One region of the Micromonospora sp. NPDC050686 genome, then DNA from elsewhere that is predicted to be linked to it. Evidence: riboswitches for the same ligand, from Rfam matches in the RefSeq annotation. Region 1 holds a riboswitch; each other region holds the start of a gene.
What was found. A riboswitch is a leader RNA that binds a small molecule or an ion and turns the genes downstream of it on or off. The one in region 1 is predicted to bind cyclic di-AMP.
Positions count from the first base shown of each region.

Region 2: it holds a riboswitch for cyclic di-AMP, as region 1 does, so the genes downstream of both, AB0H57_RS05105 (hypothetical protein) here and AB0H57_RS10360 (NlpC/P60 family protein) in region 1, are expected to answer to the same signal.
Region 3: it holds a riboswitch for cyclic di-AMP, as region 1 does, so the genes downstream of both, AB0H57_RS09665 (hypothetical protein) here and AB0H57_RS10360 (NlpC/P60 family protein) in region 1, are expected to answer to the same signal.

Region 1 covers NZ_JBFAID010000010.1:33,980-38,781, reverse strand. The annotation lists gene AB0H57_RS10375 (zinc metalloprotease) at 1-255, shown strand, start outside; gene AB0H57_RS10370 (pyridoxamine 5'-phosphate oxidase family protein) at 322-870, opposite strand; gene dcd (dCTP deaminase) at 949-1,527, shown strand; gene AB0H57_RS10360 (NlpC/P60 family protein) at 1,602-2,636, opposite strand; cyclic di-AMP (ydaO/yuaA leader) riboswitch at 2,648-2,785, opposite strand; gene AB0H57_RS10355 (N-acetylmuramoyl-L-alanine amidase) at 3,023-4,802, shown strand, end outside.
Region 2 covers NZ_JBFAID010000003.1:269,926-274,727, forward strand. The annotation lists gene AB0H57_RS05095 (MarR family winged helix-turn-helix transcriptional regulator) at 29-370, opposite strand; gene AB0H57_RS05100 (carbonic anhydrase) at 574-1,245, shown strand; gene AB0H57_RS05105 (hypothetical protein) at 1,362-2,381, opposite strand; cyclic di-AMP (ydaO/yuaA leader) riboswitch at 2,386-2,516, opposite strand; gene AB0H57_RS05110 (YibE/F family protein) at 2,683-4,020, opposite strand; gene AB0H57_RS05115 (metal-sensitive transcriptional regulator) at 4,338-4,637, opposite strand; gene AB0H57_RS05120 (cation transporter) at 4,788-4,802, shown strand, end outside.
Region 3 covers NZ_JBFAID010000008.1:126,305-131,106, forward strand. The annotation lists gene AB0H57_RS09660 (SRPBCC family protein) at 1-140, shown strand, start outside; gene AB0H57_RS09665 (hypothetical protein) at 205-1,284, opposite strand; cyclic di-AMP (ydaO/yuaA leader) riboswitch at 1,298-1,429, opposite strand; gene AB0H57_RS09670 (AAA family ATPase) at 1,681-3,792, opposite strand; gene AB0H57_RS09675 (alpha/beta hydrolase) at 3,844-4,802, opposite strand, start outside.

The DNA of each region.
Region 1 (4,802 bases):
GAGATCGGCCACTGGCTGAACCTCTACCACACCTTCCAGGGCGGCTGCTCCGGCTCCGGCGACAGCGTCAGTGACACCCCGGCGGAGTCGTCGCCGGCGTACCAGTGCCCGACCGGGCGGGACACCTGCTCCGCCCCCGGCCTGGACCCGATCACCAACTTCATGGACTACACCTACGACTCGTGCATGTACCAGTTCACCCCCGGTCAGGCGGACCGCATGCTGACCGCGTGGAACGCCTACCGCGCGGCGTAACCCCCCGAGCGCCAGGAAAGGTGCCGGCTCCGTCGACGGAGCCGGCACCTTTTCACGTACGCCGGGTCAGGCCGCCGACCGGCGGGTGTCGAACCCGTGCCGCCCACCGCGGCGACCCTCCGTCACGACCGGGCGGTAGGCCGGTTGACCGACCGTGGCGTACGGGTCGAGCCACACCTGGACCGCGGGACGGCCGGCCGCCGACGCAGCCTGGTCCCGCCGGGTGAGCATCGCGACGTCGACGGTGAACTCGAAGAGCCGCCAGTCCACCTGGGCGGCGGCCCGGCCGGCCAGCGCCACCCGGGCCACCCGGCCCGGATCGGTCACCGAGCGGGCCCGACCCGCCACGTACGCCTCGTCGTCGGTCTCCTCGGGCGGGAACGAGTGCAGTGCGTAGCGGCCGTCGCGTTCGAGGTCACGCCGCTTCGGCGAGTTGATGACGAAGCAGAACAGCCCCTCGTCGGTGATGACCGGGGCGACCGGGTGGACGCGGGGCCCGCCGTCGGCGCGGACGGTGGCCAGGTAGCCGAAGCCCGACCCGTACTGCTGAAAGAGACGGCGGATCCCGTCGGCGAGGCGGGGCTCGTCAGTGGCGAATTCGGACCAGGAAGCCATGCCGACATTCTATCGAACAGATGTGCTAACGCGCAGTCCGACACGCAGGTCGCCGGCACCGATCGCTATGGTGGTGCGATGCTGCTCTCCGACCGCGACCTGGTCAGCGAGATCAAGGCGGGCACGCTCGCGCTGGATCCGTTCGAGCCCACACTGGTGCAACCGTCCAGCATCGACGTACGCCTGGACCGGCTCTTCCGGGTCTTCAACAACCACCTGTACACCCACATCGACCCGTCGATGCGGCAGGACGACCTGACCTCCGCGGTGGAGGTGCCGGACGGCGAGCCGTACGTGCTGCACCCGGGCGAGTTCGTGCTCGCCTCCACGCTGGAGGTGGTCACCCTCGGCGACCAGCTCGCCGGCCGGCTGGAGGGCAAGTCGAGCCTGGGCCGGCTCGGCCTGCTCACCCACTCCACCGCCGGGTTCATCGACCCCGGCTTCTCCGGCCACGTCACGCTGGAACTCTCCAACGTGGCCAACCTGCCGATCACTCTCTGGCCCGGCATGAAGATCGGCCAGCTGTGCATCTTCCGGCTCTCGTCACCGGCCGAGCACCCGTACGGCTCGGAGGTGTACGGCTCGCGCTACCAGGGCCAACGCGGCCCCACACCGAGCCGCTCCTGGCAGCAGTGGCGCACCTGGCCCACCCGCTGACCCGCTCACTCGCCTCGGCGAGGTGTCAAGCGGCGCCCCTTCCTATACCGAATGCGTTAAGCAGGGGCCCCGCCTTACACCCGGCCGAAGCTGTTGACGGGGCCGTCGTCGACGCGCTTCATCTTGATCGGCATGCCGGCCTGGGAGGCGTGCACCACCCAGCCGCCGCCGACGTACATTCCCACGTGGTGCAGGTCGGCGTAGTAGAAGACCAGGTCACCGGGGCGCAGGTCGGCGCGACTGACCCGGGCGGTGACCCGGCGCTGCTGGCGGGCGTTGTGCGGCAGGGACACGCCGGCCTTCGCCCACGCGGCGAGCATCAGCCCCGAGCAGTCGTACGAGTTGGGCCCCTCGGCGCCCCAGACGTACGGCTTGCCGATCTGCGCGCAGGCGAACTTCACCACGGCGCCGGCGTCGCCGCCGGGCCAGGCGGCCGGGCAGGGGGCGGGACGCAGCGGGCCGCCGCCGCCGTTGCCGTACACCTGCAGGCGCAGCTTCTGCAGCCGGTCGATCTCGGCGTTGATCTGCCGCTTCTTCGCGGCGAGCTGGGCTTCGGTGCGGCTCAGCTGGACGATCAGCTCGTCCAGCGACCGTTTCTGCGCGGCCAGCCTGTCCCGCAGCTCCGCCACGCCGCGGATCTGCCGCTGCTGCCGGTCGGCGAACCGGTCGAGCAGTTCCAGGCCGTCGACCAGTTCGCTCGGTGATCGGCTGCCCAGCAGCGCGTTGACGGTGGCGACGTTGTCGCCCTTGTACGCCTCGGCGGCCAGCCCGCTGACCTGGTCCATCGCCAGATCGACCTGGAGCTGGAGGGGTTCGATCCGCTTGCCGAGCGCCTGCGCCTGACGGCGCTTGCCGGCCAGGCCGACGCGGGTGGCGTTGTGCTGTTCGATGATCGGTTCGAGCCGGTTCCAGTCCCGGTCGATCCGGCCTTCGATCTCGGTCACGGAGGGCTCGGCGTGGGCCGCCGTGGCGCCACCGGTCAGGACTGCGGCGACGCCGACCAGGGCGGCGACTGCGGTGGTGAAGCGGGACCAGTGTGTACGCGGCGCGCCCGTCGGCTGGCCGGGAACCGGCCGGACCGACAGCGGCCGCGGGGCATGGCGTGCCACCGGGGCTCCGTACTCCTTCACGTCGACCGCCTACCGGGTTAGCTGACGGGTTCGGGCGGGAAGGGGTCGCCCTACCGCAGTGGCTGCGGATTCACCCCGGCGTACCTGGGTCCCCGGCTCGCCCGGAGGCGACTCGGCGGTGTCCGACCGTCACCTCCCGGGTTGGGTGGTGCACCTACCGGTCGACGATTCACCAGAGTAGGGATCGCCGTCACCGCGACGCAACTCACCCGGCCGTGACACTCCGTACCCGAATCGGCCACCGCGACCGTGGGACGGTGAAGGTTTTTTTCGTATCCGAATACCTTGCGGAAAGCTATTGACCGCAGGCCGCGCCGGGAGTGAGGGTGGAAACGCAGTGACCCCCATCCCTGTCTGGAGGTTCGATGCACCGCACACCCCCGCCGTCGGGCAGACGGATACTGCTGGCCGCCGCCGTCGCGACGGCCACCGCGTTCGCCACCACCGGCCCGGTCGCCGCCGAGCCGTCCCGCGCCGACCCCGCCGACCGGCAGCAGCAGTACGCCGCCGCGGCCGACGAGTACGGCGTGCCGCGCAGCGTCCTGCTCGGCGTCTCCTACCTGGAGTCCCGCTGGGACACCAACGCGGGCATGCCCAGCACCAGCGGCGGCTACGGGCCGATGCACCTGACCGACGCCGAGCAGGTCGCCTCGACCCCGTCCAGCGCGCACGTCGACTCCGACGAGGACCCGCGTGGCGACGAGTCCCGCCCGCTCACCCTGGATCCGGCCGTCGCCGCCGCACCCGCCGGCGACGTGCTGCCCCGGGCCGCCCTGCAGACCGTCGACGCCGCCGCCACGCTCACCGGCATCCCGGTGCAGACGCTGCGGACCGATGCCGCCGCGAACATCCGGGGCGGCGCGGCGCTGCTCGCCTCGTACCAGCAGGAACTGGGCGGGCCGGTCGGGGCCGGCAGCGACCCGGCGGCCTGGTACGGCGCGGTGGCCCGGTACTCCGGCGCGGACACCGAGGACGCGGCGGCGGCCTTCGCCGACGAGGTGTACGACCAGCTAGGTCAGGGTGCCAGCCGGACCACCGACGACGGCCAGCGGGTGACCCTCGCCGCCACGGCGGTGGCGCCGGACCAGTCCGGGCTGCACCGGCTCGGCCTGCGCCGCGCCGAGCGGCCGGACGGGCTGGAGTGCCCGGTCCGGCTCGCCTGCGAGTGGATCCCCGCCCCGTACGCCGAGTACGTCGACAAGAACGGCAACATCGACTACGGCAACCACGACCTCGGCAACCGGCCGGCCCAGCAGAAGATCGAATACATCATCATCCACGACACCGAGGGCTACTTCGGTCCCAGCGTCGGGCTGGTCAAGCGGGCCGACTACCTGGGCTGGCACTACACGCTGCGCTCGGTGGACGGCTACGTCGCCCAGCACATCAAGGCCAAGGACGTCGGCTGGCAGGCCGGCAACTGGTACGTCAACGCCAAGTCCATCGGCATCGAGCACGAGGGCTTCGCCGGCCACGGCACCTGGTACACCGAGGCGATGTACCGGAGCTCGGCCAAGCTAGTCCGGCACCTGGCGCTGCGGTTCCAGATCCCGCTGGACCGCCAGCACATCCTCGGCCACGACAACGTCCCCGGCATCCTTCCCGGCAACGTCGCCGACATGCACTGGGACCCGGGCCCGTACTGGGACTGGTCGCACTACTTCGACCTGATGAAGGCGCCGTTCCAGGGCACCGGCACACCGCGCACCGGCCTGGTCACCATCGACCCGGACCACGCCACCAACCGGCCGGCGTTCACCGGCTGCAACCAGCAGCCCCCGGGCGTCCCGGATCCGCCGCCGCCGGCCGAGCCGTGCCCGCTGCGCGGCTCCTCCTCGGTCCTCCTGCGCACCGCGCCGAGGGCGGACGCGCCGCTGGTCAACGACCTCGGGCTGCGCCCGGACGGCACCCCGAACACCATGTACGTCTCCGACCACGGCGCCCGCGCCTCGGCCGGCCAGACGTACGCCCTCGCGGGGATCCAGGGTGACTGGACGGCGATCTGGTATCTCGGCCAGCAGGCCTGGTTCCACAACCCGGCCTCGGCGCCGACGGCGAAGTGGGCGAACGGCTTCGTGGTCACCCCCCGGCCGGGGAAGGCCACCATCCCGGTGTACGGGCGGGCCTACCCGGAGCGGGCGGCGT
Region 2 (4,802 bases), on a different contig from region 1:
ACGGTCGGTCCGATGTGGCCGGAGCCGGTCAGTGCCGCGCGGTGCCCTCGTCGGCGGGCCCGGGAGTGAAGAGCGCGAGCAGGTCGCCGACCTGGCGGTCGGCCTCGGCCGGATGCCGGAAATGGCCGGCCGGGTTGACGGTGTACTCGTTGCGCCGGCCGACCCGGGTGCGCTGGAGGTAGCCCTCGGCCTCCAGGTCCGCGACGATCGCCTGGGCGGCGCGTTCGGTCACTCCGACCTTGTCGGCGACGTCGCGTAGCCGGGCGGTGGGGTCCCGCGCGATGGCGAGCAGGACGTGCGCGTGGTTTGTCAGGAAGGTCCAGTTCCGGGTGCTCCCGTTCGCGCCAGCTGTGGTCGCCATACCGGCCATGGTATGGCTTCGGGCCCGCGCCGCAGGTCCTGGCCCGGGCCGCGGGCGCCGGCCCGGCCGGTGCAGGGGGCCAGGCGGTCGACGCCCGCGACACCTGAAATCCGTATCACGAAATCTTGACGGGCTTTCCGCCGCGTGTGACGGTGGTTGCGGCCGTATCGCCGGCCGACCCACCCGCGTACGTGAGGGACGAGGTGAGCCGAATGCCGTGGAGCAGCCCGCAGCGCGCGCTCGACGAGCTGCGCGCCGGCAACCGACGGTTCGTCGCCGGGTCGCCGCGCCATCCCAACCAGGACGCCGACCGCCGCACCGCGGTCGCTGGCGGCCAGGATCCGTTCGCGGTGATCGTGGGCTGCTCCGACTCCCGCCTGGCCGCCGAGATCATCTTCGATCGGGGCCTGGGTGACCTCTTCGTGGTCCGCACCGCCGGGCACACCGCCGGGCCCGAGGTGCTGGGCAGCGTCGAGTACGCCGTGACCATCCTCGGCACGCCGCTGGTGGTGGTGCTCGGCCACGACTCCTGCGGCGCGGTCCAGGCGGCCCGCGAGGCGGTCCGCACCGGTACGCCGCCTCCCGGGCACCTGGGCGCGGTGGTGGACGCCGTGCTGCCCAGCCTGCGGCAGGCGGCCGACCGGGGCGTCGAGGACATCGACGGGATCGTGGACATCCACATCGCCCAGACCGTCGAGGCCCTGGTGTCGAACTCCGCCGCCCTGGCGGCCGCGGTGGCGGCCGGCCGGTGCGCGGTGGTCGGCATGTCGTACCGGCTGAGCGCCGGCGCGGTGCGGACGGTGGCCGAGGTGCCGGCCGCCGCGGCGGCGAAAGCGCCCGCCCAGGCCCGGCCGGTGGACCCGGTCGCGCCCTCGGCCGGCTGAGGCCCGAGCCGACGGCCCGGAGCGCGTCGTCCGGCCGGCCCCGGCTGCGCGCCGAGGCCCGGCACGACGCGGGCCGCCCCGCACGCGGCGGGACGGCCCGGGTTACGCGGGGCGCGCTAAAGCAGGGAGACGTGCACGTGGTCGGTGTGGTCCGACGGGCCGCTGTACGAACGCCAGCCCGTCGCCGGGAACCAGATCTGCCGGTTCCAGATCACGTAGTAGATGCCGAGCCGGTCGGCGTTGCGCAGCAGGAAGGCGGCCAGGTTGTTGCCGTACGTCCGGGTGTCCTTGTTGTGCCACGGGCTGAAGCCGCGGTTCTGCAACGACCAGTCGCACGCCCGTCCCTTCGGGTGCTCCCACGGCCCGCCGGAGCGGTAGCAGCCGACGAACCGGTCGAAGCCGGCCCGCTTGACCTCCTTGTACATGTGCAGCGTGCGCGGCGTGACGCAGCCCGAGGTGGTGGGGTCGGACTCGCTGCACGACTCGCGACGCCACTCCCCGTCGGAGGTCCGTCCGGGGCCGACCCGGGCGACCGGTGAGGTCGCCGAGACCAGGCCCCCGGTGAAGCCCTTGCCGCCGACCAGTTCCAGCGACTTCTCCGCCTCGGCCTTGCGCTTGGCGATGATGGCCGTCTGCCGCTGCTGCTCGCGCACCTCGGCGTCGAGGGCCAGCTTGGCCGCCTCGGCCTTCCGCTTGGCCTCGGTCACCTCGGCCAGCTTCCGCTCGTTGACCATGTTGATCTCGTCGAGCACCGCGGCGCGCTTCACGAAGGAGGTCGGGCTGCTGCTGTCCAGCAGGACGGCCATCGCGCCCACCCGCCCGGTCCGGTACGACTGCGCGGCAATCTTGCCCACCTGCGGGGTCAGCCGGTCCAGCTCGCTCTGCGCGCGGCGGACCTCGAGGGCGAGCGCGAGCTGACGCTGCTTGGACTTCGCCAGCTTGGCCTTGGCCCGGAAGTAGCCCCGGTTGGTCTGCTCCAGCACGTCGTTGAGGAGCGGAGGATCGTTGTCCTCCTCGTGCCCGGACGGCTTGGGGGTGTTCGGGGCGGCCGTCGCCGGGAGGGGCCCGGTGACGATGGTGAGTGCGGTGAGCACGGCCACCACCGGTGTCAACCAGTGGCGCAGGGGTGCCGTCACAGTGTTCCCTTCCCTCGACCGCCGACCGGGTTAGCTGACGGATTCGGGACGGAAGTTGCCCCGGCCGCTGGCGCGGCTTCACCCCACGTACCTGGTTCCCCGGCTCGCCGAGCGGCGATTGGGCGGTGGCACCGCAGGCGCCGCTGCGCGCCTTCGGCGGTGACCGGCAGCGAGGTTACCCGAGAGCCGGGCCGGTGAGCTACGTCCGGAACCCGACCAAAGCCGTATTTTCGGAATCGAGGGCGGTAACCAGTGACACGTTTGACATGGGTGGCGGCGTGGTCCGTCACGCTCTGCGGTGTCACCATGCGTCGTCCGTGCTCCTTCCGGGATCGGGCCACCGGCCCGGGGGCGTGGTGGTGGTCGATGTTCGCGGGGCGCCGAGCGCCTCCAGCGCGACGTCGGGGTCGGTCGGCGGGCGGCGGGTCGGGGGCGCGGCCGGTGTCGACCCGCCGGCCCGCCGGCCGGCGGTGGTGACGAGCGCGGCCAGGCCGGTGGTGAGCGGAACGGCGGCGACCAGCCCCAGCGTCGCCACCGTGCTGCGGACGATCTCCTGGGCCAGGAACTCGCTGGTGAGGAGCTGGCCCACCGGCCGGGAGTCGGCCACCAGCAGGAGCAGCAACGGCAGCGAGGCGCCCGCGTACGCCAGCACGATGGTGTTGACCACGGAGGCGATGTGCGCCCGGCCGACCCGGGTGGCTGCCCGGTACAGCTGCCGGCGGGACAGCTCCGGGTTGGCGTGCGCCAGCTCGGTGACGGTCGCCGCCTGGGTGATGGTCACGTCGTCGAGCACGCCGAGCGAGCCGATGACGATCCCGGCGAGCAGCAGGCCGTGCAGGTCCACGTCCTGCTGGAACATGGAGAGCGTGGTGGCGTCCTCGCTGCCGTACCCGGTCAGGTGGGTGGCCCCGGTGGCCAGTGCGCCGAGGACACCGGTCAGCACCAGGCTGCCGAGGGTGCCGAGCACGGCGACCGACGTCTGCGCGGTGATCCCGTGGGTGAGGTACAGCACCACGAACATGATCAGTGCCGAGCCGACGACCGCGACCAGCAGCGGCGACTGGCCGGCGCCGATCCCGGGCAGCACGAAGGTCAGCAGGATGGCGAAGCTCGCGGCGAGGCCACCCAGCGCGGCCAGCCCGCGCCACCGCCCGAACGCGACGATGGCGGCGGCGAAGACCACCACCAGCCAGACCAGCGGCGTACCGCGCTGGTGTTCGGCGATGTCGTAGCGGCTCGCCTGCGGATCGGCCGGGTCGGTCAGCTGAACCAGGATGATCTCGTCGCCCGCGGTCACGGTCGGCGCGCCGGGGCCGTCCGGCACCGGGGTCTGGACCTCCCGGCCGGCGTCCGGCCCCTGCGCCACCCGCACGGTGACCGTGCCGCAGCGGCGCTGCCCACCGTCCGGCCCGCCCTCTGGCGTGTCCGGGGCCGGCGGGCAGGACTCGCTGACGACCCGGGTGACCGTGCCCTGGTAGCGGGGCACCTCGGCGGCGGGCTCGCCGCTTGGCGCGTCGCGGGGCCAGAGCACCACCGCGGCGATCACGGTGAGCAGGAACAGCGGGACCACGGTCGCCACGAGGATCCGCCGCACGCCCGGTGGGGCGGGCGGGGCGGTACGCGGGTGGTCGGCGCCCATGCTGAGTCTCCTGACGATCCGGTGCTGGGTACGGCCCGATGGCCCGGACGGTTCAACCGTCGCGGATGAACGCCCCGGATGGTAACCAAGGCGCCGGGTCCGACTGCAGTTCGCGGGCGGTCCGGCCTCCGGTTGAACCGGCGGGGCCATCGGAGCAGGCCGATGGGGTGAACCCGGACGCCAAGGCGCTGGCCGGCCGGATCGTGGCCACCCGGCAGGCCGAGACCGGCACCATGCGGAAGATCCTCGACCGGTTGTGAGGCGGGCGGGTGCCGCCCGGGTCGACTCCGGCCCGGGCGGCACCCGACGCGCGGCGGTCAGCCCCGCTTCATCAGCCGGCCGACCGCCGCCATCATCTCGGTGGCCATCTCGTCGGCCCGCCCCTCGACCGCGCCCTCGTGCATGCAGTGCCGGGCGTGCCCGTCGAGCAGCCCCAGGCCGACCTTGTCCAGCGCGGCCTGGATGGCGGAGATCTGGGTGAGCACGTCGATGCAGTAGCGGTCGTCCTCGACCATCTTCTCGATGCCGCGGACCTGGCCCTCGATGCGGCGGAGCCGCGCGAGCAGCTGGTCCTTGCTGGCGGTGTAGCCCCGGGTCGGGGTGGTCGGTGCGGTCATGGCTGCCAGGATAGCGTACCCCTTGGGGGTATGGTACGGTCCGTCGTGCCGCAATACCCCCACCGGGTAGGCGTACCGGAGGCGTGACGGGCATCTCCCGGCCTGCTACCCCTAGGGGGTATATGGTGGGAGCGACGGAAGGGAACGGCGATGATCACCAACACG
Region 3 (4,802 bases), on a different contig from region 1:
ACGTGGAGATCACCCTGTCCGCGCCCGCGCCGCTGTTCGCGTACGCGTTCCGGCAGGCCCGGTCGGCGCACCTGGCGCTGGCCGCCCGGCTCGGCGAGGTGCTGGACCGCGACCCGGGCCCCGCCCCGACCGGGGGTTGACCGGGCCTTCGGCGACAGCGCGGCCCGGTGACCCGCGCGGGTCACCGGGCCGGGTCGGGTCGGCTCAGTAGACCGACAGGTGCACGTGGTTGGTGTGGTCGCTGGACGGGTCGCCGCCGGCCCCGCTGTACGACTTCCACCCGCTGCTGGGCAGCCAGATCTGCCGGTACCAGATCACGTAGAGCACGGCGAGCCGGTCGGCGTTGCGGACGAAGTACGCGGCCAGGTTGTTGCCGTACGTCTTGTCCCCGCCGGTGGCGTCCCCGCCGAAGCCTCCCTTCTGGGCGGCGAAGTCGCAGGCCCGGCCCTTGGGATGCTCGCCGGAGCCGCCGCTGCGGTAGCAGGAGACGTACCGGGTGAAGCCGGCGGCCTTGGCCTGTTCGAGCGCGTGCAGGGTGCGGGGGGTGATGCAGCCGCTGGCCGGGGTCGGGTCGTCGACGCTGCACGACTCGGACGGCCAGGAGCCGTCGGAGTTGCGCGGCGCCGGCTTCGCGTTGACGGTCGAGGTGCCGCCGGTGCCGCTGCCGCCGGTGCTGGTGCTGCGCTGGGCGGCCGCGCGCCGGGCCTCGGCCGCGGCGACCTCCAGCGCCTTCTCGGCCTGCTCCTTGCGCTTGGCCATCACCTGCACCTGCTTGCGCTGCTCGACGATCTCACCGTCCAGCGCGGTCTTGGTGCGGGTGGCCTGGTCGCGGGTCTCCAGCAGGCCGCGCACGGCCCGGTCCTCGTTGGCGGCCACCTGGCCCAGCGCGGCGGCCCGGTCCATGAAGTTCTCCGGGTTGCGGCTGCTCAGCAGCGCCGCCGCGGTGCCGAGCCGGCCGGTCCGGTACGCCACCCCGGCGATCTCGCCGACCTTGGCGTCGCGGACGCCCAGCTCACCCTCGATGGTCTTGAGCTGGGTGGCGAGCGCCTGCTGGCGCTTGGTGGACCGGGTCAACGCGGTGCGGGCGTCGAGCCAGCCCTTGCTGGCCGCGTCGAGTTGGTCGCGCAGTTTCTCGGTGCCGCCCTCGTGGTCGGTGCCGGGCGCCTTGGCGAGCGGCGCGGCGGACGCCGTCACGGCCGGCACGGCGCCGACGCCGAGGGCGAGGGCGAGGGTCACCACCATCAGGGCCGCCATCCGGGCGGCGGTTCGTCTCACGGGGCCCACTACTGGCATGCACATGTCCTTCCGTCAGCCGCCGGCCGGGTTAGCTGACGGGTTCGGGACGGAAGATCCCTACCGCTGACGCGGATGCACCCCACGGACATGGTTCCCCGGCTCGCCACGGGCGGCGATTAGGCGGCGGCCACCGCAGGCGCCGGCGGGCGCCGCTCGGCGGAGGCCGCGGTCGAGCCTACCGGTGAGTCACCGAGCCCACCCCCGGTTGCTCCCGACAACCGGTGGGGCAAGAGTTGCAAATGGTGCATATGGCCACGGCGTCGGGAAAGAATTAAGGTTGTGCTAAATGCCACTCGATCGACCGGCCGGCCTCTGCTGACACTCCGGAGTCGGCTCGCGGCGGCGGGTGCCCGGTCGAGGGGCCTCGGCCGGGCGCCCGCCCGCTCAGCCCGCGTCGAGGACGGTCAGCCGCTGGGTGGCTCGGGAGAGCGCGACATAGAGCGTGCGCACCCCGGACGGCTCGGCCCGGATCTCGCTCGGCGCGACCAGCACCACCCCGTCGTACTCCATGCCCTTGGCCTGAAGGCTGTTCACCACCTGCAACCGTGGGTCGGCCAACCCGGCGAGCCAACCGGCCACCTCGTCCCGGCGCGGCACCGGCGCGATCACTCCCACGGTGCCCTCCACCTCGCCGAGCAGCGCGCCGGCCGCCTCGACCGTGGCGGCCGGCAACTGCGACGCCGGCACCACTCGCTGCACCGGGTCCACCCCCGTGGAGCGCACCGCGGTGGGCAGCGCCAGGTCCGGGTGCAGCCGGCGGATCTCCGCCGCCGCCACCGCGAAGATCTCCGCCGAGTTGCGGTAGTTGGTGGTGAGCGTGAACCGGTGCCGGCGCCGCCGGCCCAGCGCCTGGTCGCGGGCCCGGTCCAGCTCCGCCGGGTCGCCCGCCCAGGCGGTCTGGGCCGGGTCGCCGACCACCGTCCAGGAGGCCAGCCGGCCCCGCCGGCCGATCATGCGCCACTGCATCGGCGAGACGTCCTGCGCCTCGTCAACCACCACGTGCGCGTAGTCGCGGTAGTCCTCGGGGCGCTCCCGCGCCGCCTCGCGGGCGGCCCGCTGCCGGTCGGCGAAGGTGCTCAGCTCACGGACCCCGCCGGCCAGCTGGAACGGGTCCCGCCGCCGCCGCTTCGGCAGCACCGGCTTGCCCAGCAGCGCGTCCAGCTCGTCCAGCAGCGCCACGTCGGCCACGGTCGGTCCCTGCCGGTCCAGCGACCGGTACGCCCCGACCAGCAGGTCCGTCTCCGCCCCGGACAGGAGCCCGCCGGCGTAGCGGCGCAGCCGCTCGGGACGGGCCAGCCAGTCCAGCACGTGCCGCGGGTGCAGCCGCGGCCACCACGCCTTCAGGAACTCCCGGAACTCCGGCCGCTCGATGATCTCGTCCTCGAACACGGCCTGCTCCGGCAGGCGCCCCCCGGCCAGCCGGCGGGCCTGCGCCCAGAGCGCGGCCAGTACCGCGTCGAAGGCGGCTCGGCGGACCTCGTTGCGCCGCGCGCCCCGGGACAGCGTCCGGTCCCGGATGCCGTCCAGCTCGCGGCGCTCCAGCCGCAGCAGCTCACCCCGGTGCAGCAGGCGCAGCTCGTCCGGCCCGTCCGGCACCGCGTCCCGGACCGCCCGCTCCAGCACCCGGCGCATCCGCAGCGAACCCTTCACCGCCGCCACCTCCGGCGGGTCGGTGCGGGTCGCGGTCGAGCCGGGGAAGAGGGTGCCCAGCGAGTGCAGGGTGGCGGTCTCCTCGCCCAGCGAGGGCAGCACCGAGGCGATGTACTCGACGAAGACCGTGGACGGCCCGACCACCAGGATGCCGCCGCCGGCGTACCGGCCGCGGTCGGAATAGAGCAGGTACGCCGCCCGGTGCAGGGCCACCGCCGTCTTGCCGGTGCCCGGCCCGCCGGAGACGATCGTCACCCCGGAACCGGGGGAGCGGATCGCCTCGTCCTGCTCGCGCTGGATGGTGGCGACGATGTCCCGCATGCCCCGGCCGGTGGCCCGGGACAGGGTGGCCAGCAGGGCGCCGTCGCCGACCACGGCCAGCTCCGCCGGCGCGGCGGCCGGGTCGAGCAGGTCGTCCTCGATCCGGGTCACCTTCTCGCCGGTGGACTGGATCGTGCGCCGCCGCACCACGCCCTGCGGATCGGCCGGGGTGGCCTGGTAGAACGCCGCGGCGGCGGGGGCCCGCCAGTCCACCACCAGCGTCTCGGCGTTCTCGCCGCGGATGCCGAGCCGGCCCACGTGCAGCACCCGCCGGTCCCGCAGGTCGAGCCGGCCGAAGACCAGCCCCTCGTGCTCGGCGTCCAGCACGTGCCGCCGCTGGGCGGCGTGGAAGACCATCGCGTCCCGCTCGACCAGGGCGCCGAAGTTGCCGACCCGGGCCAGCCGGTAGCCGTCCCGCTCGGCCTGGACGGCGGAGCGCCGCAACTCGGCCAGGCGGGCGTACACCCGGTCGAGATGCCGCTGCTCGACGGCGATCTCCTGCGCCAGGGTGGTCTGGTCGGTCAACGTACGCGCTCCTCCGGACGGTCGCGGGCGGCACGGGGGCCGCGCGCCAGGTCAACCGGACGAGGGTACGGCATGCCGGGGCGCGGCTCCGGACGCGGCGGCGCGACGGGCCGTCCGCCGCCGGTCGGCGAGCACCTGCCCGAGCACCCCGTGCAGGGCGGCGTTGACCTCCTCGGGCCGCTCCATCACCAGCATGTGCCCGGCGCCGGGGCAGACGGTCAGCTCGGTGGTGGGCAACGCGGCCGCGATCGACCGGGCGCACGGCGGCGGGGTGAGCCGGTCCCGGTCGCCGACCAGCGCGGCGGCCGGCAACCGGCCCAGCTCGGCAAGGGTGTCCAGCCGGTGGTGGGCGCCGATGGACGGCCGGAACCCGCCGATCGAGCGCAGCGAGGCGCGGGCCACCGCCGAGGTGACCAGGCGGATGTCGGCCGGGTCACAGCGGTCGCCGAAGAGCACCCACCGGATGCTCGGACGCAGGGCGCGCAGCAGGGCCCGCGGCGGTCGCCAGGTCCCGCAGCGGGCCAGCACCCCCGCGCCGGTGGTCTCGGCCAGCCGGATCAGCCGGGCGATCCGCGGCGACAGGCCGTACGCGGTGTGGGTGTGTCCCTCGGCGGTGGTGGAGACGAAGAGCAGGCCGGCGACCCGGGCGGCGAAGTGCTTCCGGTGCCGGTGCGCGTACTCCATGATCGTCATGCCGCCGAGCGAGTGCCCGGCCAGCACCACCGGGCCGTCCGGCGCCACCGCGTCCAGCACGGCGGCCAGGTCGTCGCCGAGCTGGGCCAGGGTCGCCGCGGGCAGCGCCATGCAGCTGGACCGCCCGTGCCCGCGGGCGTCGTAGGCGACCACCCGCACCCGGTCGCCGTACCGGTCGCGCAGCTCGGCGACCTGCCGGTGCCAGCTGCGCCCGTCCAGCGTCCAGCCGTGCAGCAGCAGCACGGTGACCGGAGCGTCCGGCGGTCCGGACATCTCGACGTGCAGCCGTACGCCGTCGGGGAGTCGAAGCTCCAGCT